Regions from separate parts of the Pseudoalteromonas sp. SG43-5 genome, predicted to be linked through region 2. Evidence: predicted binding sites of a transcription regulator. Region 2 holds the regulator's gene; the other holds the start of a gene.
What was found. Region 2 encodes FliA, which starts transcription of late flagellar genes. Its sites were predicted from a motif close to CTAAAGNTNNNNNNNNNNNNGCCGATA; they were not measured.
Positions count from the first base shown of each region.

Region 1: a site for FliA is predicted at 1,773-1,799, ahead of pomA (flagellar motor protein PomA). Genes of this name have one in related genera too.

Region 1 covers NZ_JACJFA010000001.1:5,794-10,491, forward strand. Annotated here, with positions in the region: gene H5161_RS00025 (flagellar motor protein MotB) at 23-943, opposite strand; gene pomA (flagellar motor protein PomA) at 946-1,713, opposite strand; gene H5161_RS00035 (exodeoxyribonuclease VII small subunit) at 2,035-2,277, shown strand; gene ispA ((2E,6E)-farnesyl diphosphate synthase) at 2,280-3,167, shown strand; gene dxs (1-deoxy-D-xylulose-5-phosphate synthase) at 3,273-4,698, shown strand, end outside.
Region 2 covers NZ_JACJFA010000013.1:94,276-98,973, forward strand. Annotated here, with positions in the region: gene H5161_RS13925 (chemotaxis protein CheA) at 1-1,267, opposite strand, end outside; gene H5161_RS13930 (protein phosphatase CheZ) at 1,283-2,056, opposite strand; gene cheY (chemotaxis response regulator CheY) at 2,074-2,457, opposite strand; gene H5161_RS13940 (RNA polymerase sigma factor FliA) at 2,498-3,208, opposite strand; gene H5161_RS13945 (MinD/ParA family protein) at 3,235-4,095, opposite strand; gene flhF (flagellar biosynthesis protein FlhF) at 4,088-4,698, opposite strand, start outside.

The sequences.
Region 1 (4,698 bases), on a different contig from region 2:
GAAATATAACACAAGCAATAACTTAGCGCACATCAATAGGAGCAGACTCTTTAGCCTTACCTTGCAGGATTGATATTTCTACTCGACGGTTTCTTCGGCGATCTTCATTTGAATCGTTTGGAACAAGTGGACGAGTATCAGCTCGCCCCACTACCATCATGCGGTTTTTATCAAACCCTTGCACCGTTTGCAGCTCGCTTGCTACAGCTACAGCTCGCTTTGACGATAAGTCCCAATTATTAATATATAGCTCATTCGATACCTGAAAATCGTCGGTATGGCCAGATACAGTTATTTCGCCAGGTACATCTTTTAACAGTACACCAATATCTTGAATTATGGGTTTAAACTTAGGTTGTAAAAATGCACTACCCGAAGGAAATGAACCATTCTCTCTAATACGAATAATTATTTGCTGCCCTAAAGATTCAAGCTCAATTGCACCATCTATTATTTGCTTTTCAAGCTGCTGCGCGATTTTTTTAACGAGCTCGTTAGTTTGTTCCTGATCGGCCGCTGAAGTTGCTTGCTCTGACGATTGCTCTTGAGAAGTACTACGAGATTCGCCACCACGTTTATCCCCGCGTTGTTCTTGCCTGCCGCCAGCTGAGCTTTCATCTCCAGCCTGAAACTCTAACATTTGTTGAGTCATTTCGACTGTTTGCTGCTGAATGGTTTCTATTGGGGTTGGCTCTGGTTTGCCTGGGGTAAACTCCATAGCAATAACAGAGGTACCTTTAGGGATATCTTTTACTTCAATTTTATTCTGCACTCCAAAAGCAAACTTCATAGAGCCCGCAATTTGTTTAAACTTAAGTACATCCATTTCTGAAAACGCAAGCAAGAGTACAAAAAAGCACATTAACAGTGACATTAAATCGGCAAACGTTCCCATCCATGCTGGTAGGCCTGGTGGTGGGCATTTGCACTCTTGATCAGACATAATTACTCCTCGGTATCTACTTTGCGTTTAGATTCAGCTAAGTAATTTTTCAAAATACCTTCGATAACTTTTGGATTTTGGCCATCTTGTATACCTAAAATAGCATCTAAAATTAAACGCTGATTCATAGCTTCTTCGTCTTTACGCAGTTCAAGTTTTACCTGAATAGGAATTGCCACAACATTGGCTAAAAACGCACCATATAAAGTTGTTAAAAGCGCTACCGCCATTGCCGGGCCAATTGCTTTTGGGTCATCCATGTTAGATAACATTGCAACTAAGCCAATTAGAGTACCAATCATTCCCATTGCTGGTGCAATATCGGCTAATGACTTAAATAAGCCTGCACCCATTTCATGTCGAGTAGTGGTTAAAGAGATGTCTTTTTGAAGTGTGGCGCGAACAACATCTGCGTCATGGCCATCAACAAGCATGTCGACGCCTTTGCGCATAAATGGATTTGGGATTTCAGCTTCTTCGAGTGCTAAAAAGCCCCCTTTACGAGCTGAATCAGCAAGTTCTACTGCTTTTTCAATAAGTTCTTCTGGCGTTTCAATTTTAAACATAAACGCTTTAGCAACAACTTTACCTATACCCAAAAACTGCGACATGGTGAAATTTGATAAAACAATGAAAAGTGAACCACCAAATACAATTACACTAGAAGGAGCATCGGCAAACATAGCCATTTCACCGCTACTACTCATAAACATAGACATGACAATTAAGCCAATTGCGCCTAGGATCCCGATTATGGTTGCTAAATCCACATTTCCTCCAGAAGTTTCATGCTTAATGGCCTTATCATAAACTTTTATTATTAACTGCTTATCGGCAACATATTGAATTGCTTAAGCCATTTTTATAAATAAACATAAAAAGCAGCCTTTAGCACTATTTTAGATCAAGTTATAAGGGCTACCTAATTATCAATTGATTTATTAAACTAACAGACCGCTATTAAGGCTTTATTAATACACTTGAAATATAATTTAACGTTATAAAGGTAAAAAACCAATATCATCCTTTGACCTAGTTTAGCATTCCCCCTAAAATTGACCCCTAAATTTATTATGTAAGCTGAAATAAAGATGGCGACTAAAAAACCTGAAAACTTAAGTTTCGAACAAGCACTAGAAGAATTATCTACAATCGTTAGTGACATGGAACAAGGTGACTTATCGCTTGAGCAATCGTTAAAGCAATTTGAGCGTGGAATTGCATTAGCAAGTGCTTCATCAGGTAAATTACAGCAAGCAGAACAAAAAGTATCAATTTTGATGGGGAATGGCGAAAAGTCAGTTCTTACGAATTTTGATAATGATATGGAATAGCTGTGAGCATAAATAATTATATCGAACGTGCTCAAAAAGATGTAGTAGCGACCTTACAACAGCATTTTAAACAGTCTCTCGATACTGAAGAAACAGTCAAGAACGCCACCCAGTATGGATTATTTAATGGCGGTAAAAGATTACGTCCATTTTTAGTTTATGCCACAGGTAAAATGCTCGGTGCAAACCAGCAAGACTTACATGTACTTGCAGCTGCAATTGAGTGTATCCATAGCTATTCGCTAGTTCATGATGATTTGCCCGCTATGGACGATGACGACTTACGCCGTGGCCGCCCTACTTGCCACATAGAATTTGGCGAGGCAAATGCAATTTTAGCCGGTGATGCCCTACAAACACTCGCCTTTGAGCTTATTGCGAATCACAAATTTACATGCTCGTCGCAAACACAAGTAAAAATGATTGCTACGCTTGCCAACGCATCAGGCCTTGAGGGCATGGTAGGCGGACAAGGTCTTGACATAGCAGCAACAGATAAAGTAATTACCGTACAAGAGCTTGAGCGAATACATAAGCTAAAAACCGGAGCTTTAATTAATTGTGCAATTACACTTGGTGCACTGTGCAGTGAAAAGGCAGATCAACAAACCTTAGAAAATTTAAGCATTTTTGGGTATGCTATAGGGCTGGCGTTTCAAGTACACGACGACATTTTAGATGTTGAAGGCGATACGGTTACTTTAGGTAAACCACAAGGCTCCGATATTGCCGCGAATAAAGCGACATATCCGGCGTTATTAGGTATGCTAGGCGCTAAAGAAAAGGCGCAAAATTTAATACAACAAGCCCATGAAGCGTTGGCAAATATAGATGCTGACACAACACTTCTTGCGTCGCTAGCAAATTACCTAATTGAGCGTGACCACTAATTTTTGCTCATACGTATTGCAATTAGCACTGACATTATTACTCAACATTAATTATTCGTAAAAGCTTTGAATGAATTAATGTTAGCGAAGGATATATATAAAACCATGACACTTGATAGTAGCAAGTATCCATTACTTAATTTGGTTGACGAGCCAGCCCAATTGCGTGACTTAGCGCAAGACAAACTCCCTGCATTTAGCAATGAGCTGCGCGATTATTTACTCAACTCAGTATCGCAAAGTAGCGGTCATCTAGCGTCTGGTTTAGGGACGGTTGAACTAACCGTTGCGCTACATTATGTTTATAACACTCCAGACGATCGCCTAGTTTGGGATGTGGGTCACCAAGCTTATCCACATAAAATCCTTACAGGTCGTCGCGACCAAATGCACACTATTCGCCAAAAAGACGGTTTGCACCCTTTTCCTTTTCGCGATGAAAGCCAATACGATACGTTTAGCGTAGGTCATTCAAGCACCTCTATTTCAGCTGCCTTAGGTATGTCTATTGCCGCCCAAAAAGAAGGCAAAGGTCGAAAATCTGTAGCCATTATTGGTGACGGAGCTATCACCGCAGGCATGGCATTTGAAGCGATGAATCATTTAGGCGATGTAAAATCAGACATGCTTATTATTTTAAATGATAACGAAATGTCGATTTCAGAAAATGTTGGCGCATTAACAAATCACTTTGCCCGAATTTTATCAGGTAGCTTTTATACTAACATTCGTGAAGGCAGTAAAAAGTTACTCTCAGGTGTGCCTCCGGTAAAGCAACTTGCCAGTAAAATGGAAGAGCACATTAAGGGCATGATGATCCCGGGGACCTTCTTTGAAGAATTAGGCCTAAATTACATAGGCCCAATTGATGGTCACGATGTAAACATGCTTGTAGATACATTGCGTAATATGCGTAATTTAAAAGGCCCACAGCTTTTACATATAAAAACGCAAAAAGGTAAGGGCTACAAACCGGCTGAAGCCGATCCTATTGGCTACCATGGTGTACCAAAATTCGATCCGAGCACAACTAGCCTGCCTAAATCTAAACCTAGCGCTGCTACTTTTTCAAAAGTTTTCGGCGATTGGTTATGCGACATGGCAAAGCAAGACAGCAAGTTAATGGCTATTACGCCAGCAATGCGCGAAGGCTCTGGCATGGTACGTTTTTCTAAAGAGTTTCCAGATCAATACTTTGATGTGGCCATTGCAGAGCAGCATGCTGTTACTTTAGCAGCTGGTTTTGCTTGTGAAGGTTTAAAACCTGTTGTTGCTATTTACTCGAGCTTTTTACAACGTGCGTATGACCAATTAATACATGATGTTGCACTGCAAAACTTACCTGTATTATTTGCCATTGACCGCGCTGGTATTGTTGGAGCCGATGGTGAAACTCACCAAGGTGCGTACGATTTAAGCTTTATGCGCTGTATTCCAAATATGGTAATTATGGCACCAAGCGACACCAACGAATGCCGCCAAATGCTATACACCGGTTATAAAGAAAACTGCCCTGTTGCAGTTCGTTACC
Region 2 (4,698 bases):
CAAATACTTTCTTAATTGGTTGCATTCGCGTTTGCATAACCGCACCTTGAATATCCGCAGTCACTACATCTAAGTTAGAGATTGCTTTACCCATCGCTTCACTGTCTGAGTTAGTCGCTAAACTAACCAAACGATTTCGTACAAGAACTAACTCACCAACCATATTCATAATTTGATCGAGTCGTTTTGTATCTACGCGAACAGTGGTCTCTGCTGCTGGTGGCGCTGATTTTTTTGGAGCTGCTGGTGGTACTTTAGCTACTGGCTTCTCTGGCGCTTTTTCAACTGGTTTTGGAGTAGGAGCTTTAGCTGGCTCAGCTTTTTTTACTGGTTCACTCACTTGTTTAGCTGGCGGTGAAACAGGTTCAGGTTGTTTTGCAGCTGGCGCACTTTCTATCGATTTAGGAGCAGTGCCTTTACCATGAAGTTCATCAAGAAGCGCTTCAAATTCGTCATCACTAATTTCATCATCTGATGAATTAACTGTATTTACAGCTGGTATAGCAGATTCTACAGGTGTTTTATTGGCATCATTTTGTTCAGGTTTGCTCGTAACTTCACCAAAACTGCCAACACCATGTAACTCGTCTAATAAGCTGTCAAATTCATCATCAGTAATATCACCACTAAAATCACTACTACTTGCTACTGGTTTTTCAACTGCAGGACCTTGTCCTTTACCGTGCAGCTCATCAAGTAAGCTTTCAAATTCGTCTTCAGTGATTTCATCTATTTCAGCATCGCTAACCGAAGGCGCTCCGCTAAATAGTTCATCAAATGCAAACGGATCTTCATCATCAGCTACCGGTGTATCCACCACTTCATTATGAGGTTGTTCAACCTCTGTTTGTGAAGAGGCTTCAGTGGCTTCGGCTTCTGTTGGAGGTAGACCTAAGATATGAAGAGTATGAAGTAATTCAGGATCTGCAGGTTCAGGCTTGTCTCTGTTTTGGATAGTCGCAAACATCTCATTAATGGTGTCTAGTGCTTGTAAAATAACATCCATTAACTCTGAGTTGACTGTTCGCACGCCTTGACGTAGTAAATCAAATACGTTTTCAGCACCGTGACAAGCATCAACAAGTTCTGTCATAGCTAAAAAGCCTGCACCACCTTTTACAGTGTGAAAACCTCTAAATATAGCGTTTAGTAACTCGGTATCTTCTGGATTATTTTCCAGCTCAACTAACTGTTCAGATAAAAGCTCTAGGATTTCTCCAGCCTCTACAAGAAAGTCTTGTAAAATATCTTCATCGACTTCAAACATGCAGTTACTCTCCTCTTAGAAGCCCAAACTTGATAAAAGATCATCAACTTCATCTTGATCAGATACAACATCATTACGCGATTCTTTATCAATAATAGGGCCTTCAGGACCTGCTAAAGTTTGTGTGGCAACTGGTTCTTTTATTTTTTGTTGTTCTACTTTATTCGCGGTGCTGTTAGTGTCGTCTTGTTCAGCAAACGCAGTTAAAAGATGAAGTAAACTTTCTTCTACTTCCCTAACAAGTTCGATAACACGGCGAATAACTTGACCTGTTAAGTCTTGATAGTCTTGAGCCATTAGTACATTTGTCATTAAGTTTTGAAGCTCATCAGTCTTATGATGAGAGTTGTTCATAAACTTATCGATGCTATGGCAAAGTTGCTTAAACTCACCAAGCTCAATCTCGCGGCTCATTAAACGATCCCATGTCGGTTTGATATGAGATATTTCGTCCGCTAACTGTTGGGCTATAGGAAGACTCGCTTCCACTGCATCCATTGTTTTATTAGCCGCATTTTCTGTCATTTCTATAACATAATTAAGCCGCTTTTTAGCATCTGGAATCGCATCTGTCGTTATATCAGTTAAGCGAGTATCAAGCTCAAAACTTTTAAGGGCTTCGTGCAGTTGACGAGTCAACTTTCCAACTTCAGCAAATAATTCAGACTGCTCTTTAGATGCAGCCTCTAAAATCAACTGATTTGCTTTGTCTTGCTCATCATTTTCTAAAAAAACAACGAGCTGACGAGCTTGTTCTAACGTTATTTGAGGCGCAGCTGGTGCTGGCATAAGCCTCTCCCCCATCATTAGCCTAAGCGTTCAAATACTTTTTCTAATTTAGTTTTTAATGTTCCAGCCGTAAATGGCTTAACAATATAACCATTAACACCAGCTTGCGCTGCAGCTATTATTTGTTCTTTTTTAGCCTCTGCCGTTACCATTAATACAGGGATATGTTTTAACTTATCGTCTGCACGTATTGCTCTTAAAAGATCAATACCCTGCATTCCAGGCATATTCCAATCCGTAACTACAAAATCAAACACTTGATTTTGCAACATAGGCAAAGCTGTAGACCCATCATCAGCTTCTTGAACGTTAGTGAAACCTAAGTCACGTAACAGGTTTTTTATAATGCGTCTCATCGTTGAAAAATCATCAACTACAAGAATTTTCATGTTTTTATCCAAAACATCCCCCAGTGAGGTATTAACCTTTGTTTACTTACTACTAATTTATCCAGTCATTGATTTTAGCTTTAAGCTTAATCATCGCCTGACCATGTATCTGACTTACACGCGATTCACTTACATCGAGTATATGTCCTATTTCTTTTAAATTCATTTCATCGTTGTAGTACAAAGAAAGCACCATTGCATCACGCTCTGGTAATGACTTAATTGCACTTAGCAAAGACTCATTAAACCTATCATTTTTAACATTATTAAAAGGTTTATCTTGTGCTAAATCTTGGCCTACAGGAGTAATAACATCCTCATCTACACCAAGGTCTTCAATGCCTAATATTTTACTCGTATTCGCATCATTTAAAATATGATGGTACTCATTGAGCGAAATTTCAAGTTTTTCAGCAACTTCTATGTCCGTTGGTTCGCGGTTCAGACTACTTTCGAGCTCAGTAATTGCTTCTGCAACTTGCCTGTTTTTACGGTGAACTGAACGAGGAGCCCAATCACCACGGCGCATTTCATCAAGCATAGCACCGCGAATACGAATACCTGCAAAAGTTTCAAAGCTTGCGCCTTTTGTTGCATCAAAGTTTTTCGAAGCTTCTATTAAACCTATCATTCCTGATTGAATTAAATCATCAAGTTGAACGCTAGGTGGTAATCGAGCAATTAGATGACATGCCACTTTTTTAACAAGTGATGCATGCTTCTCAACAATCACATTTAAATTTTGTGTTGATTGATATCCCATAGCTCTATTCACCAGTGTTGTCATAATTAACCGTTTACTAGTTTCTCAATGAAAAACTCTAAATGCCCAGATGGTTGGTTGGGTATTGGCCATTTAACTGCTTTTGTTGCCAGCGTTTTAAACGCAAGAGCGGCTGGCGAATTTGGAAAGAGCTCTACTATTACTTTTTGACGACGTGTTGCTTTGCGCATATTTTCATCATAAGGAACCGTTGCTACTAGCTCCATTGATACATCTAAAAAGCGGTCGGTAACTTTAGATAGCTTTGCAAACAATTCAGTGCCTTCACGCATACTGCGCACCATATTGGCAACAATTTTAAATTTATAAACGCCGTGCTCACGACTTAATACTTTAATAAGTGCGTAAGCGTCGGTGATTGATGTCGGCTCATCGCATACAACAACCATTACATCTTGCGCTGCACGCGAGAAGCTCAGTACCATGTCTGAAATACCAGCAGCTGTATCTACAATTAAAATATCAAATTCGGTATTCAATTCGCTAAACGCACGAATTAGCCCAGCATGCTCAGATGGTGATAATTCAACCATACTTTGCGAACCCGATGTAGCGGGTACAATTTTAATTCCTGCAGGGCCTTCAACTAAAATTTCATCAAGCTCACATTCACCAGACAAGACATGTGACAAGTTACGCTCTACACGTAAACCAAGCATCACATCACAGTTTGCTAAACCCAAGTCAGCATCCAGCACTAATACTCGATTACCTTGCTGCCCAAGTGCAATAGCTGTATTTAGAGAAACATTTGTTTTCCCTACTCCACCTTTACCACCGGTTACAGCGATAACTTTTACGCCGTTGTTATTGTTTTGACTCATTTTGCGCAGGCCGCTTGCTTGATCTAATACTGTGTTAATCATACATCCCTACTGTGCTTGACGCCACTGCTTGGTGCCTTGAATGTTGTGCTTTTGTTCTTTTTAAATATAATTGCTCAGCCTTTTTAACTAGTTTCTCAGCATTTGCAACACGAATATCCTCTGGTACTCGTTGACCATTAGTAAGATACCCTATTGGAAGGCGATTTTGAATCGCAATACTAATAATCTCGCCCAAACTTAATGATTCGTCTAACTTAGTGAAAATACAGCCACTTAACTGTACTTTTTTAAAGTGGCGTACAGTTTCTTGCAATACATTAATCTGTGCTGTCGCGCTAAGTACTAAGTAGCTGCGAATATCTACACGTTGGTTACGCATTAATGTGTTTAATTGCTCAGTTAAACGTAAATCTCGCTGGCTCATACCTGCTGTGTCAATTAATACTAGACGTTTATTTCGTAAATGATATAAAACTTCAGCTAATTCATTAGCATCTTTAACTTGCTTAACACCACAACCAATAATACGACCATATGTTGCAAGTTGTTCATAAGCACCAATTCTGTATGTATCAGTGGTTATTAACGCCACTTTATCGGCACCATATTTTTGTGCGCCTAGAGCTGCAAGCTTAGCAACAG